Regions from separate parts of the Bacillus sp. WC2507 genome, predicted to be linked through region 1. Evidence: a T-box and tRNA genes for the amino acid it is inferred to sense, from the RefSeq annotation. Region 1 holds a T-box; the other holds one or more tRNA genes.

Region 1 (8,085 bases):
AGAGCAAGACCTGTCATTACACCTGCAAGATGTTGTTCTTCTTTCGGAAGTTCTCCTGCTTCTGTTGGCAAGAAGATAGAACCTACTTCGTATAAAGCAACGCTATCGTTTTTACGTGCAACATTGTATGAAACTGCTTCTAACAACTGTGGCACTAAGCTTAGACGAAGTTGGCTACGCTCTTCACTCATTGGAAGTGCAAGGTTTACAGGAGCTTTTTCATTTGGCTCAACCATATATTGCTTCGCTTTATCAGCGCTTGTTAATGAATATGTGATCGCTTCATATAAACCAGCACCCTCTAGGAAGCGACGTACTTTACGACGTTTCGTTTGTGCTGCTGTTAATTTACCACGAGTCATCGTTCCAGAAGGTAATGTAACTGGAATGTGATCATAACCGTATAAGCGGCCCACTTCTTCTACTAAGTCTTCTGAAATTGTAATATCAGGACGACGTGCTGGTACATTCACATGGAATGTTCCTTCTACTTCTGTGAATGGGAATTTCAAGTTTGTGAACATTGTACCCATTTCACTTGCAGAAATATTTGTACCTAATACACGGTTTACTTTTTCAGCAGTAACAGATACTGTACGCTCTTGTACTTGTAAGTTGTCAGCTTCTACTACACCTTCAAGTGCTTCTCCTCCAGCGTATTTCGCCATTAAAGCAGCTGCGTGTTGAATTGCTTCAAATGTACGTGTCGGGTCGATTCCTTTTTCGAAACGTGCACTTGATTCACTGCGAAGACCTAAGTCTTTTGATGTACGGCGCACTGTTTGACCTGCGAAGTATGCAGATTCAATTAAAACGTTTACTGTCTCATTTGTAACTTCAGAATCCGCTCCGCCCATTACACCAGCAACAGCTAAAGCTTTTGTGCCGTTTGTAATTACAAGGTGGTGGCTTTGTAATGTACGCTCTTGATCATCTAACGTTTCAATTTTTTCGCCTTCTTTTGCAAGACGAACAACGATTTCTTTTGAACCTAATTTATCGTAATCGAATGCATGTAACGGTTGACCGTATTCCATTAAAATGTAGTTTGTAATATCAACTACGTTGCTAATTGGACGAATGCCAGCTGCCATAAGGCGAGTTTGCATCCACATTGGTGATGGACCAATTTTTACGTTTTTAACCATTTTTGCAATATATAATGGGTTTTCTTCTTTCGCTTCTACACTTACTGAAATGTAATCAGAAGTTTTTTCTGCAGTTTCTTGTAAGTCGATAGCTGGAAGTTTTACTTCACGGCCATAAATAGCAGCTACTTCATATGCAACACCTAACATATTTAAGCAATCAGCACGGTTTGGTGTTAAACCAAGCTCAAGTACTTCATCATGTAAGTTTAAAATTTCAAGTGCATCTGCACCAACTTCAGCGTCACTTGGGAAGATGAAGATACCATCTGCATATTCTTTTGAAACTAATTTCCCATCAATGCCAAGCTCTTGAAGAGCACAAACCATACCGTGAGAAGCTTCACCACGTAGTTTTGCTTTTTTAATTTTGAAGTTACCAGGAAGTACAGCGCCAACTTTTGCAACTGGTACTTTTAAACCTTTTGCAATATTCGTAGCTCCACAAATAATTTGAACTGGCTCTTCTTCACCGATATCGATTAAGCATTTGCTTAATTTATCAGCTTGTGGGTGTTTTTCACACTCTAATACGTGACCAACTACAACACCTTTTACACCTTTATTTAATACTTCAACACCTTCTACTTCAATACCACTTTTCGTGATTTTGTCTGCTAGTTCTTGTGCTGTTACATCTTTAATATCTACATACTCTTGTAACCAACGATATGATACGAACATACTTATCCTCTCCTTCCCTTACGCTCGTTTGAATTGTTGTAAGAAACGTACATCATTTGTATAGAAATGACGAATGTCATCTACGCCGTATTTCAACATTGCGATACGCTCTGCGCCCATACCGAATGCGAAACCTTGATATTCTTTTGAATCATAACCAGCCATTTCAAGTACGTTCGGGTGAACCATACCTGCGCCTAAAATTTCAATCCAGCCAGTTCCTTTACAAGTGCCGCAACCTTTGCCGTGACACATCATACAAGAAATATCCATCTCTACAGATGGCTCTGTGAATGGGAAGAAACTTGGACGAAGACGGATTTCACGATCTTCACCGAACATCTTTTTCACGAATACTTGTAGTGTACCTTTTAAGTCACTCATGCGAATGTTTTTATCAATTACAAGACCTTCAATTTGCATGAACTGATGTGAATGTGTCGCATCATCGTCATCGCGGCGATACACTTTACCAGGACAAATAATTTTAATTGGGCCTTTTTCTTTATTGTTTTCCATCGTACGTGCTTGCACAGAAGATGTATGTGTACGTAATAACGTTTCTTCTGTAATGTAGAATGTATCTTGCATATCACGCGCTGGATGATCTTTCGGTAAGTTTAATGCTTCGAAGTTGTAGTAGTCTTTTTCTACTTCTGTTCCTTCAGCTACTTCATAACCCATACCGATGAATACATCTTCAATTTGCTCAACAACAGCTGTTAACGGATGGTGACAACCTGTTTCAACAGGGCGACCTGGTAGTGTAACATCAATTGTTTCAGTAGCTAATTTCGCTTCAATTACTGCTTTTTCTAAGTTACCAATTTTGTCGTCTAGACGCGTTTGAATCGCTTCACGTACTTCATTTACTAGTGCTCCCATACGTGGACGCTCTTCTGCTGATAATTTTCCCATGCCGCGTAATACTTCTGTAATTGGGCCTTTTTTCCCTAAATACGCTACGCGTACGTCATTTAAGCCCTTTAGCTCTTTCGCTTCTTCAATAAGCTCTAACGCTTTTTGCTTTAGCTCTTTTAAACGTGCTTCCATTTGGAACCCTCCTAATTTTAAAAATAAAAAAACCCCGCTCCCAAAAAGGGACGAGGTAAATTCGCGGTACCACCCTAAATTGACAGAACATGTCTGCCCACTCATTAGTTATAACGATCAATTCTGACCGGAACGCCTTTACATATACATGGTCCTGGCGCCAACTCCAGAGGTGAATTCACTTCCGTCTACCATAAGAATGCTTTCAGTCTAAGGCATTCTCTCCCTATATGGCGATTTTGTAAGTTACTCTTCTCTATCAACGTTTTTCGTTATTTAACTTTTAATATAATATACTTCAACTTATTATAAGAAGTTTTTTATTTGTTCGCAACTGGGCTTTGTAAATAATACGTTAAAATCCCTGCTGCAACTGCAACATTTAATGATTCTGCCCCGCCGTAAATCGGAATATACAAGTTTTGATCCGTTTTCGCAAGAATTTCTTGGCTTACGCCGCTTCCTTCATTTCCTACAATTAATGCAAAACTACCGACCGGTGTTACTTCACCATACGGAACTCCATTTTCAAGAGCTGTTCCATATACAGGAACGTGTTGTTCTTTTAGCTTGTCTACCCATTCTTCTAAGTTACCTTTTACAACTGGTAAATGAAAAATAGAACCTTGTGTAGAGCGAAGCACTTTACTATTATATGCATCAACGCACCCTTCTCCAAGCACAACGGCATGAATACCAGCTGCATCAGCTGTACGAATAATTGTCCCTAAGTTGCCTGGGTCTTGAAGGCCATCTAATAAAAGAAACTTCCCATCTGCAAGAGCTACTTCACTCTCGTGTTTCTCACAAACAGCAAATACACCTTGCGTCGTTTCTGTTTCACGAAGTACTTTTACGATTGCTTCAGGCACGATATACATTTCCACATCATTAACTGTCCAATCTTTCGGAAGATCTGTCTGATCAGAAACGATAAGTTCTGTTACAACTCCTGCTTTTAAAGCTTCCTCCACTAAGTGGAATCCTTCTACAAAAAATAAACCTTTTTTATCGCGCTCTTTTTTCGTCTGCAGCTTTTTCCACTGCTTCACGCGCGGATTTTGTACTGAATCAATGTTTTTCATAATATGTATTTCCCTCTTTTCTTGTCCTATCATTATAGCCTATTTTTCATACATATTTACATAAAAAAGAACAAAAACTAACGTCAGTTTCAATTCTGAAGAAGAGGTGAGAGCTATGAGTTTTAATTTACGTGGTGCTGTATTAGCGAATGTATCCGGAAATTCACAAGACCAATTACAAGAAACGATTGTCGATGCAATTCAAAGCGGTGAAGAAAAAATGCTGCCAGGTCTTGGTGTTTTATTCGAAGTCATTTGGAAAAACGCTGATGAAAATGAAAAGCACGAAATGTTAGAAACGCTAGAGCAAGGATTAAAAAAATAAGCAATTTGAAAATCACCTTCGCATAAGCCAAGGTGATTTTTTTACGAAAATTTTTTTCTTCTCCTAAACATTTCTACTTTACTAACGCTACCCCGATGGAGTACAATGTTCAAAATACATTTAAACCGATCGATTTTTCTTCATATACACCATTAGATTAAAGGAGTGAATGTTTTATGCACCGTATTACGCTTGAACAAATTTTCAAACACCATATTACACAAAAATACGTAAATCGTTCTGGGATGGTCCACGCGATTGCTGTCGCTTACCATGCGTTTCACTTAGCTAAAAAGCATCACGCCTCAGTCGATGCTGCGACAAAAGCCGGTTTCCTTCATGATATCGGACATCATACGTGGTACACAGGCGGCGAATGGGACTATGACTTATATAAAAAGAATGATATACACGCAATTAAAGGAGCAGAAAGAGCTCATAAATTGCTTATTAGATTAGGAGAACATCCGAAACTAGCAAAAGAAATTTCTATTGCAATTCTTCTTCATACAGATTCTTTCTTAATACAACAAGAAATTGAAAGAACATCTCTTCAAAACATTATTAAATGGGCAGACGAAGCAGATGAAGAACCGGGCGGAGCGCACCATTATAGAACAATTTCTTATGAAAAAGCACTAAAAGCGATTCAGCAGTTAGATCGATTGGTAGAGCGTGAATTGCAAATAGAGCAATCGAAATCGAACAATAAGGCAGAACATAGTTATCAATAAGAAAGAGGCATCACTATAGGGTGATACCTCTTTTATTATTTTATGGAAAATACACCTTTGTATGTAATATTTAAACATTACACCCGAAAACGAAATACTTTATAATTAAATATATAAATTTAAAGAGGTGATTCTACATATGCAACCCGCTACACAACTTTCTAATGAACAGAAATACTCTATGTCATGGGGACAATTTATTAGCTCCGTTTTATTCGCTTTTTTCGGAACCGGACTTATTACTGTGTTCCTCGCAATGCCCTTAACAATTTATACAGCAGGTCTTACAGATAAAAAACAAATTGCCCTGTATGAATCTATCGTAAATACCGCAAGTATCGTATTACAACTAGCCGTGTTGTTATTCTTCATTTTTAAATTCGAACCCGCAAAAAAATTACTACTAAAATCATTTAACTTTAAAGCACTGAAAGAATGGCGTACATACGTATACTTACTTCTTTTCTTCGCTATAAACATTTTACTCAATTACATCTTATTAAATTATATGTTCCAAGACGCAACAAAGCAGCAATCTTCCGCACTAAACTTAGACGTTTTTAAGCAGTATCAAATATTATTACTTCTCGGTTTCGCTATACTTACACCAATTTTTGAAGAACTTATTTTCCGTGGCTTTATACTTCGCTTCTTCTCAGAGCGCTTTCCATTTTGGATTGCAGCGATCTTAACAAGCTTCTTCTTCGGTATCGCTCATACATACTCACTTGGAGTAATGGTCATTACTTTCTTCATGGGATTATTAATGGCCATTTTATGTAAAAAAACAAAATCCATTATTCCAGCTATGTTATTTCATATTATGAATAATATGTTGGCATTCTTGAGTTAGAAAGAGGTATCATCGCGATACCTCTTTTTATTCTTTTATCACAACCTCAAACTCTTCCGTTTGCACAGAACATCAATGTAAAATTATTAAGGTCTGTAAATATTAGCTTCAAAATATCATTTTTACTACAATGATGACTTTTTTGTATAAATATTCTATAATCTTTATATATAACTATTAAATCAACAAGGATAGGTGATTCACTATTATACAAGCCACGCAACTAACTTACCCACAAAAGCACTCTATGTCACTCTCACAATTTCTATTTTCGCTTGTTTTCGCGATTTGGGGAACAGGATTTCTAGCCAATCTCTTTATAGGCCTTCCTACCGTTATTTATACAGAAGGTCTAACTGATCCAAAACAAATTACTTTAGCAAAATCACTTACTACTTTTGGAAGGCATTTATTTGTATTGTGCATTTTATTAATTTTAATTTATGCATATAAACCGTTAAGAAATTTAATTGTCCCAACACTAAACTTTACAGCATTAAAAAAAGTAAGCACATACATCTATATCATCCTTTTTTACGGACTACATATCGTTAATGATACATTTATAATTAATAATATTTTTCCTGATGCGGTAAAAGAACAGTCATCCGCTTTAGACCTAGAAATGTTAAAACAATACAAACTGTTATTGCTAATAGGTGGCGCTATACTTGTACCTATTTTTGAAGAACTTATAGTCCGCGGTATTATTCTTCACTTCCTACAACAGCGCTTCCCCTTTTGGATTGCAGCACTTGGATCTAGCTTCCTCTTCGGAATAGGTCATATATACTCAACTGGTGTGATGTTTAGTATGTTCATCATGGGTCTATTTATGGCCATTTTATGTAAAAAAACAAAATCCATTATTCCAGCTATATTACTTCATATTATGAATAATATGTTAGCCTTTTTAGGATAAAAAGAGGTATCATCGCGATACCTCTTTTCACTCTTTTATCACAACTTCAAACTCTTCTTCCGTTAACACTTTTCGATAATTCGTTTTCTTTTCTCCCTCTTCACCAGAAGTTAGAACAGGCGTCAGAACAATTTTCTTTACACTATCTTCTAGTTTTTCAAATCGCCAATAACTATTTTTCGATAGTGTAAGGCCTGAATGTGGTATTAACTCTTTTCCATCTTGATCTTTCGCGATAAATTTCACCTCTAATTTTGTTCCATTCAACATCTTATAGTTCAACTTCGCAGATATAGGAGAAACTTTTAAATCTTCCACTTCTATTTTTTGACCATTTTCTAATTTAAAATGCTTATGGATTGGGATTGTTTTCGTTTCAGCTTTTATTTTGTCTCCAGACGCTTTGAAGGAAAAGCCCCATTCTCCTTTCCATGTCGAATTGCCTTCTTTTAAAGAAATATCCCTATATACAACTTGTACATCACATTCTCCACGAATTTCTAGAGGATTCATTTCATCATCTTTTAAATCTATATTTGAGAAAAATGTATACGTGTACTCATTTATTTTCTTGTCTCCACCACTACCACTGCCATTTAACTGTTTTCCATTTATATAAATATCAGGACTAGGATAAGAACCCTCTAAATTGATTCGACTAGACTTAAACGTACTATTAACAATAATCTGCCCTTCATCTATCATCACTTCATCTAACCGTACTTCTACACCGTTATCATAAACTGTTTGTCCTATTGTCGTTTTATACTCTTTTAAAGGTTCGCCTCTACTGTTTACGTAGTCTTCCATTTTACTTCCGATTAACGGTATATCTGCAATCATTCTTCTCATATCTACAGTCATCATTATGATAAATAATGCCGCAGCAGATGTTATAATCGCTACATTCCGTTTCGTATGAGCTCTGTTCTTTTTTATTTTTTTACGAATTCGCTTTTTCATTTTCTGTTTCTCTATATGAGTTAAGTTAATCTCTTCATATTCATTCTCATCCATTTTTATATCATTTAACATTTCATATGGATCTTTCATTTCCTTCACCTCTTCTCTTATTTATTTCATCCGGTTATGTAAAAATAATGCCCTCAACTTCTTCCGTCCTCTCGATAGACGATTGTATATAAAAGAAGTTTTCACTCCCATTTTCTCTGCAATATTTTCTACACTATCTTCTTCCACGTAATGCTTCATAAAGATTTCTTTATCGTTCTTCTTTAAATGATCTAATATATGTTCCATATCATTACTAATTTCATTTTT
Region 2 (8,085 bases), 3.9 Mb from region 1:
TCGATCATTACATTTCCAATGAATAATAACGTAAAACTTAACAATAATAATAAAATAATGGCTTTATAAAAAAATTTAGTCATTGGATTTAATGCAACTTTTTGATGATAGTTCACCCTAGATAATACTCGTTCTTTCATCTTAAACACCTCTTTTCCACACAGCGTATAACTCTTACTTTAAGAATACCTTGTTGTAAAAAAATATCCCATCGATTTCTCTTACACGTACCTTACATCATTGTAAGGTATAAAGTGAAACTTTAATCAGCCCGCACCAATCTGGCTGCCCGGCAAATAGCGGGATAAAAAAGTATTGTATCACAGTCCTTTTTTATCTACTATTCATCTGAAATATTGAATATAGATTATGCTAAACTAATAACAGATTAAACCTTAAGGCTATTATACTTTCTCTATTAAAGCACCCTATTTTCATTATATCATCTACAAATATATATACTTTTAAGTATATATTAATCTAAATGTACATAACATAACATACCATACATTATACAGAACAAACGTTCTTGAAATCAATACTAGCACCATTATTATTTTGACCTTTTTCTTAAACAGTATACAAAAAAGAGTAGTGATTTGATTGTACCTCAAATCGGCTACTCCTTTCTTTACAATCTTCCTATTAAATTATACGGCTGCACTTCCCACGTTTCATACGGAATAAAATGTGTTGCTCTCATCGCATCAAGCGTTCTAGATTTCATATGAGGACGCGTTATATACTCATCTATGTTCTCTTCATTTAAAGCAACAAATTTAGCCTCTTGTATTTCTTCAGGCTGAATTTGTATTTCACCGCTCACGTATGCCACTTTAAAAACAACAGCTAGAATGTGCATGGAAGCATTATAATAAACTCCTGTAATACCGATAGGCTTCACCGTTAATCCTGTTTCCTCTTTTATTTCCCTACAAACAGCTTGATCCAGCGCTTCTCCTTCTTCTACCTGTCCTCCTGGAAACTCCCACGTATCCGATCGCCAATGTACTTTAGCTAATAACACTTCGTCTTTTTCATTTGTTAAATAACCTGCTACAGCAACGATATGCTTTGGTGTTTTATGTTCCATATTACGCCTCCTAGCAGTAATGAATGTTTCATATATCCCTATAAGCATATTCCCTGTCTACAACAAAATACCTTTACTAATTCAGCACCTTAATTACCTTTATAAAAAAGCCCCTATTCGATAAACGAACAGGGGCTTCTATCATATTATTCTCCTAAGTCTACGTTGTGGTAAACTTGTTGCACATCTTCTAAATCTTCTAATGCATCAACCATTTTCTCAAATTGTACTTGAGCATCTTCAGGAAGTGTTACATCACTTTGTGCAAGCATTGTTAATTCAGCAACTGTAAATTCTTCAACACCCGCATCTTTAAGTGCAGATTGTACTGAATGGAATTGATCTGGTTCAGCATATACGATAACAGCATCTTCTTCTTCTAGAATGTCACGTGCATCTACATCTGCTTCCATTAAAATTTCAAGTACTTCATCTGATGTTTTCCCTTCAAGGCCGATAACAGCTGTCGCATCAAACATGTAAGCTACAGAGCCGTTTACACCCATGTTACCACTGTTTTTGCTAAATGCAGCTCGTACATCTGCTGCAGTACGGTTTACGTTATTTGTAAGTGTATCTACAATAACCATAGCTCCATTTGGCCCAAATCCTTCATAACGAAGCTCATCATAATTTTCCTCTGAACCGCCTTTTGCTTTTTCCACTGCACGATCAATAATTGTTCTTGGTACATTATATGTTTTCGCACGCTCTAATACGACTCTTAACGCCTGGTTTGATTCTGGATCTGGCTCGCCTTGTTTTGCTGCCACATAAATTTCACGTCCAAATTTCGCGTATATACGGCTTGTATTTGCATCTTTTGATGCTTTTTTATCTTTAATATTATTCCATTTACGACCCATACTTTCCACTCTCTTTCCCGTTTTAAATCTACATAAAAATATTAATATGAAATATAATGTGTATTCAACACATTTTTAAAAGAAATATAAAAAGTTCATTTTTGATTCATATTACAGACATAATATAAATTACTATCATTTTGTTCTTTCGACAAGTTATATTATACATGAATTCCTACATTTATCACGAATTTTAGAATTACATAACATAATTTAACAAAAGAGACTCTAACATTTCTGTTAGAGTCTTTTTACATCGCCGATACCGATACTGACACTCCCGAAGGAACACGATTTTGAGTCTTTTAGGTGACATTTATATAGAGTGTTACCCTTAAAATCCTTTATTTTAAAGCATTTCAAAAATTTTGAGCTTCTTTCAACATGATAAATTAAAATGGGACGGAGCCAAAATGGAATCACAATAAAATAACTGACACCTTTTACTTTCATTTTTCTCCCTTAATTAAGTTTATCCTATTTCATTTATTACTGTGATGATTTATTTTATTATCTCTCGCTAAACAATAAGGAAAAGTAAAAAATTACCACAACATTCCCCTAATTACTTTCTATCGCTATATAATTAAAATAGGAAATTTTTTGAAATCTAAAAATTTAAAAGAAGGATGGGGGAGAGTTATTATGACACATTCAAATGAGAAAAAAGCATATGGTCTTAAAGGGATAGGAGAAAAACTAAACCCAACTATCTATCAAGTGAGATTCATGAAATTAGATGAACCAATTCAATTTGAGTCGTTTCCTGAATTAAAGGAATTAGGGGACTGGTTGAGTACTTCAACGCAAATGTGATCGTGCCACTCAACTATGTACAAGTACAACAGAGAAGAATTTGAAAAGAAGTTTTTAGAAATTACGAAATTAACAGCTGATCATGTGCTAATATCTACTGGTGGTGTCGGATTTAACTTCATGTCACCAGGATGGGGAGATTCTCTCTAGAGTGCTGGAAACGATTCTTGTATATACAAGAATCTACTGACATTTTATATAGTAATGGAATTATATAAAGGGATAAAAATGAATGTTCGTTTTTATCCCTTTATTGTTTCGCAGTTTGCTCTAATTCCTTAATAGCTTTTAATTGTTGTTTATATAACAGAGCTGTTTCTTCTTCCAAAGTTTTACTCGTTAAAAAGAAATACTCTTCGATCTTTAGTCGTATTAGATAAATAAACTGTTCTTTCAAATGGATTTTTTGTTCTTCTTAATCCCCCTATTACAGAAGGGTTATTTTTAACGCTTCCTCAAGCATTGTATCGAAATCATTATATATTTTCATCACTGTGCCAGATGGTTTATCAAGTTCTAGATAAGTACCGTCTGATAAGTTTTTGCAAAACCACGCAATATTTGAATCCCCAAAGAAAAGATACTCTTTTTGAAATTCATTTTCATACCAAATCTCATTCGTATCTATAAAGCCGCAAATATGTTCATCTTTTTCTGTTTCTAGTAAAGGAGAATCGACTCCGTAAAGGACCAATCCATCAAAGTCTAAACCATTTACAGTTTTAAGAAACTCTTCGTATTCACTCGGTAAGTCAACATTAAATTTCTCTTTTACGTGTTTTCTTAATCTATGAACTTCAGTATCTGTTGCTGGTGTGTTCAAATTAAAGTTAACACTTTTCAGTATATCTCCAATTTCTAAAATCAGATTTTTCCACATATAAAAAACTTCTTTCTAAGAGTATTTATTCTCCTTTAGGATAACTATTATATTTGGGTATAGATCAAGTTATATCTGCACTATCTCCATCTTGTAAGTGTCTAGTTAATGTAAACCATTGTTTGAACTTCTATCAGTTATTTTAGGACTTTCTTTTACATGTTTGCTTCTGAATCCCATATCTCTATAAATTCAAAACCTTTTAAATCACTTTCTAAAATTGCATTTCTTAATTCGTCAGACACTAAAACAGTAGAGAAGTGTAATCTTTGATTTAAATAGGTTTTAAATATTATCTGCCCTTCAACTATATTAGGCAAAAATGCGTATTTTTCGAAACCTATTATTAATCTTGTACTTAGTTTTTCAAAAACTGCTTTATTGTAGTCAATTGCATCAATTGTATTTAAAACGTTTATTAGGTAATAAAATTCACCTGTAACATTATGAGTTAGCGGAAGAAACTCAACATTATTGCAAATTAAAGGCTCTAATACCTCTTTTGCTTTTCTACTAACCATTGGCGTGCCAAGTTCCCCCCAGAACATAGGACAATCACTATGGTTATCTCCTTCTACACATTCAACAAGAATTTCTCCCCATGAATCAGATAACTTTATTGCCAAATCAATTTTTTCATCAAAATATTTTTTACGGTCTTCTTTCAAATTTAATAGTTGAAAAGATTTATAGTTATCAAATAAGCTTTTTAATTGCCAAATTTTCATACCTTTTACTCCTTTATAATTTAATTAGTAAAACAATTAAGATTATTCAGGTTGATTTAATTTTTAACTACCGTCCAATAATCTTTCTCTTATATTCTGCAAAGCTGCAACTGCTCGATTACCCCCAAAGCGTTTAACTTCGCCTAATACTCTGTATACTTCTCTTATATACTCTGGACCATGATCACCTATATGTAATGCTTCAGTAGTCACATATTCATTCACTTTATACGGTAAAAATACCCCATTAGCAGCAGAAGCATGATGTATCTCAATCTCTTTTAATAATTCCTGTACTTCCACTGTCCTGCTATCATTTCAAGCTACAATGTGATGTGCTGCATTAGAATATGGGATTGCTTCAATTCCTGCAGCCTTAAGTTCTTCACGTAATACTTTAGATGCTATATACGAATCGGGATACTCATTTTTTTACATTTACTCTATCAAGAACTTTATCCACATAATCTTTTATTACTTCTTGTACACCCTTAATTCTACTTCTTCCACCAGTTTCGGAAAACATAAATGTATCACGAGCTTCTTGTAAAGCTTCAAAAGCCTTTATATGATTGTTACCAAAGCCACTAGTACCTGCAAATGCAAATCGTTCTTTCAATGGTAATTGATTTGAAACGGACGAGATACCTTCTGATAATTTTGTTAGATTCGCACCTTTTTCGATATTATCATCTGATAAATTTCCATCAACTAAATTACCATTATAACGTTCATCAGCATTACGTTAACCTATAAGAATTAACGTAATAGGCGATACATTAACATTAATTTGAACACATAAAAAAAGCGTCCCCACAAAGTAGGAACGCTTGATATTACTGTATACTCACGATTAATTGAAGATAAAAACAAATAAAAAAAGACGATCACTCGTCTTTTAACCGATACCGATGGTCGGGGTCGAACCGACACTCCCGAAGGAACACGATTTTGAGTCGTGCGCGTCTGCCAATTCCGCCACATCGGCACAAAAGAAAAGGCGGCAACCGGATTTGAACCGGTGATAAAGGTTTTGCAGACCTCTGCCTTACCACTTGGCTATGCCGCCATATTAAATTTCATTGGAGCGGAAGACGGGATTCGAACCCGCGACCCCAACCTTGGCAAGGTTGTATTCTACCACTGAACTACTTCCGCAAAAATGGCTGGGCTAGCTGGATTCGAACCAGCGCATGACGGAGTCAAAGTCCGTTGCCTTACCGCTTGGCTATAGCCCATCGATTTCTTACTTAATTATATGTAAGTATCCATTAGATTATTTGTAATTTTAAAAATAAAAATGGGGCGACTGATGGGAATCGAACCCACGAATGCCGGAGCCACAATCCGGTGCGTTAACCACTTCGCCACAACCGCCATGTTGTGTAAATATATTTGGCAGGGGCAGTAGGAATCGAACCCACACTGGAGGTTTTGGAGACCTCAGTTCTACCTTTAAACTATGCCCCTATGTAAATGGTGGAGGGGGGCAGATTCGAACTGCCGAACCCGAAGGAGCGGATTTACAGTCCGCCGCGTTTAGCCACTTCGCTACCCCTCCGAAACTTACATGGTGCCGGCTAGAGGACTTGAACCCCCAACCTACTGATTACAAGTCAGTTGCTCTACCAATTGAGCTAAGCCGGCGTATTTTATTAAAATAAATGGTGGCTCGGGACGGAATCGAACCGCCGACACGAGGATTTTCAGTCCTCTGCTCTACCGACTGAGCTACCGAGCCTTATTAAAATGGCGGTCCCGACCGGGGTCGAACCGGCGATCTCCTGCGTGACAGGCAGGCATGTTAACCACTACACCACGGGACCATTTGGTTGCGGGGACAGGATTTGAACCTGCGACCTTCGGGTTATGAGCCCGACGAGCTACCGTGCTGCTCCACCCCGCGACAATATTATTCATATAATTTATATGGTGGAGGATGACGGGATCGAACCGCCGACCCCCTGCTTGTAAGGCAGGTGCTCTCCCAGCTGAGCTAATCCTCCAAAAGTGGTGACCCGTACGGGATTCGAACCCGTGTTACCGCCGTGAAAGGGCGGTGTCTTAACCACTTGACCAACGGGCCAAATATTATAAATCCTATGGCGGAGAGCAAGGGATTCGAACCCTTGATACGCTTGTGACGTATACACGATTTCCAATCGTGCTCCTTCGGCCAACTCGGACAGCTCTCCAATGGCTCCGCAGGTAGGAATCGAACCTACGACCGATCGGTTAACAGCCGATAGCTCTACCGCTGAGCTACTGCGGAATAATATTGCCTGGCAACGTCCTACTCTCACAGGGACAAGGTCCCAACTACCATCGGCGCTAGAGAGCTTAACTTCCGTGTTCGGTATGGGAACGGGTGTGACCTCTCTGCCATCATTACCAGACATTATTCTTTTGAGACAATCATTATTATAACTTATTCACTTTAAAAGTCAATAAGTTTTTTATGTTCTCTCAAAACTAGATAACATTTGCTTCATATTATATGGTTAAGTCCTCGATCTATTAGTATTCGTCAGCTCCACATGTCACCATGCTTCCACCTCGAACCTATCAACCTGATCATCTTTCAGGGATCTTACTAGCTTACGCTATGGGAAATCTCATCTTGAGGGGGGCTTCATGCTTAGATGCTTTCAGCACTTATCCCTTCCGCACATAGCTACCCAGCTATGCCCTTGGCAGAACAACTGGTACACCAGCGGTGCGTCCATCCCGGTCCTCTCGTACTAAGGACAGCTCCTCTCAAATTTCCTACGCCCACGACGGATAGGGACCGAACTGTCTCACGACGTTCTGAACCCAGCTCGCGTACCGCTTTAATGGGCGAACAGCCCAACCCTTGGGACCGACTACAGCCCCAGGATGCGATGAGCCGACATCGAGGTGCCAAACCTCCCCGTCGATGTGGACTCTTGGGGGAGATAAGCCTGTTATCCCCGGGGTAGCTTTTATCCGTTGAGCGATGGCCCTTCCATGCGGAACCACCGGATCACTAAGCCCGACTTTCGTCCCTGCTCGACTTGTAGGTCTCGCAGTCAAGCTCCCTTATGCCTTTGCACTCTACGAATGATTTCCAACCATTCTGAGGGAACCTTTGGGCGCCTCCGTTACACTTTAGGAGGCGACCGCCCCAGTCAAACTGCCCACCTGACACTGTCTCCCGGGTCGATAAGACCCGTAGGTTAGAATTTCAATACAGTCAGGGCGGTATCCCACCAGCGCCTCCACCGAAGCTAGCGCTCCGGTTTCAATGGCTCCCGCCTATCCTGTACAAACTGTACCAAAATTCAATATCAGGCTACAGTAAAGCTCCACGGGGTCTTTCCGTCCTGTCGCGGGTAACCTGCATCTTCACAGGTACTATAATTTCACCGAGTCTCTGGTTGAGACAGTGCCCAAATCGTTACACCTTTCGTGCGGGTCGGAACTTACCCGACAAGGAATTTCGCTACCTTAGGACCGTTATAGTTACGGCCGCCGTTTACTGGGGCTTCAGTTCAGAGCTTCGCTTACGCTAACCCCTCTCCTTAACCTTCCAGCACCGGGCAGGTGTCAGCCCCTATACTTCGCCTTACGGCTTCGCAGAGACCTGTGTTTTTGCTAAACAGTCGCTTGGGCCTATTCACTGCGGCTTTCCGTTAAGAAAGCACCCCTTCTCCCGAAGTTACGGGGTCATTTTGCCGAGTT

What was found. A T-box is a leader RNA that pairs with one kind of tRNA and senses whether it is charged. The one in region 1 lies ahead of pheS (phenylalanine--tRNA ligase subunit alpha), so its partner is inferred to be a tRNA-Phe.
Region 2: it has a tRNA-Phe gene. The T-box ahead of pheS (phenylalanine--tRNA ligase subunit alpha) is inferred to sense a tRNA for this amino acid. The anticodon was not compared.

What each region holds. Positions count from the first base shown of each region.
Region 1 is NZ_JBQXPN010000001.1:1,161,315-1,169,399, reverse strand. Features, by position in the region: gene pheT (phenylalanine--tRNA ligase subunit beta) at 1-1,832, opposite strand, end outside; gene pheS (phenylalanine--tRNA ligase subunit alpha) at 1,851-2,885, opposite strand; T-box leader at 2,929-3,157, opposite strand; gene ACUN28_RS06290 (TrmH family RNA methyltransferase) at 3,206-4,003, opposite strand; gene sspI (small acid-soluble spore protein SspI) at 4,086-4,295, shown strand; gene ACUN28_RS06280 (HD domain-containing protein) at 4,472-5,029, shown strand; gene ACUN28_RS06275 (CPBP family intramembrane glutamic endopeptidase) at 5,169-5,882, shown strand; gene ACUN28_RS06270 (CPBP family intramembrane glutamic endopeptidase) at 6,130-6,804, shown strand; gene ACUN28_RS06265 (DUF4179 domain-containing protein) at 6,832-7,857, opposite strand; gene ACUN28_RS06260 (sigma-70 family RNA polymerase sigma factor) at 7,879-8,085, opposite strand, start outside.
Region 2 is NZ_JBQXPN010000001.1:5,093,289-5,101,373, forward strand. Features, by position in the region: gene ACUN28_RS26740 (transglycosylase domain-containing protein) at 1-140, opposite strand, end outside; gene ACUN28_RS26745 (NUDIX hydrolase) at 632-1,093, opposite strand; gene ACUN28_RS26750 (YebC/PmpR family DNA-binding transcriptional regulator) at 1,240-1,959, opposite strand; partial or broken gene ACUN28_RS26755 (DUF3884 family protein) at 2,605-2,925, shown strand; gene ACUN28_RS26760 (YrhA family protein) at 3,203-3,655, opposite strand; gene ACUN28_RS26765 (imm11 family protein) at 3,811-4,383, opposite strand; partial or broken gene ACUN28_RS26770 (AHH domain-containing protein) at 4,447-5,062, opposite strand; tRNA gene ACUN28_RS26775 (tRNA-Leu) at 5,290-5,371, opposite strand; tRNA gene ACUN28_RS26780 (tRNA-Cys) at 5,382-5,452, opposite strand; tRNA gene ACUN28_RS26785 (tRNA-Gly) at 5,467-5,541, opposite strand; tRNA gene ACUN28_RS26790 (tRNA-Gln) at 5,547-5,621, opposite strand; tRNA gene ACUN28_RS26795 (tRNA-His) at 5,685-5,760, opposite strand; tRNA gene ACUN28_RS26800 (tRNA-Trp) at 5,780-5,853, opposite strand; tRNA gene ACUN28_RS26805 (tRNA-Tyr) at 5,861-5,944, opposite strand; tRNA gene ACUN28_RS26810 (tRNA-Thr) at 5,955-6,030, opposite strand; tRNA gene ACUN28_RS26815 (tRNA-Phe) at 6,049-6,124, opposite strand; tRNA gene ACUN28_RS26820 (tRNA-Asp) at 6,134-6,209, opposite strand; tRNA gene ACUN28_RS26825 (tRNA-Met) at 6,213-6,289, opposite strand; tRNA gene ACUN28_RS26830 (tRNA-Val) at 6,314-6,389, opposite strand; tRNA gene ACUN28_RS26835 (tRNA-Glu) at 6,395-6,469, opposite strand; tRNA gene ACUN28_RS26840 (tRNA-Ser) at 6,487-6,578, opposite strand; tRNA gene ACUN28_RS26845 (tRNA-Asn) at 6,581-6,655, opposite strand; rRNA gene rrf (5S ribosomal RNA) at 6,664-6,779, opposite strand; rRNA gene ACUN28_RS26855 (23S ribosomal RNA) at 6,881-8,085, opposite strand, start outside.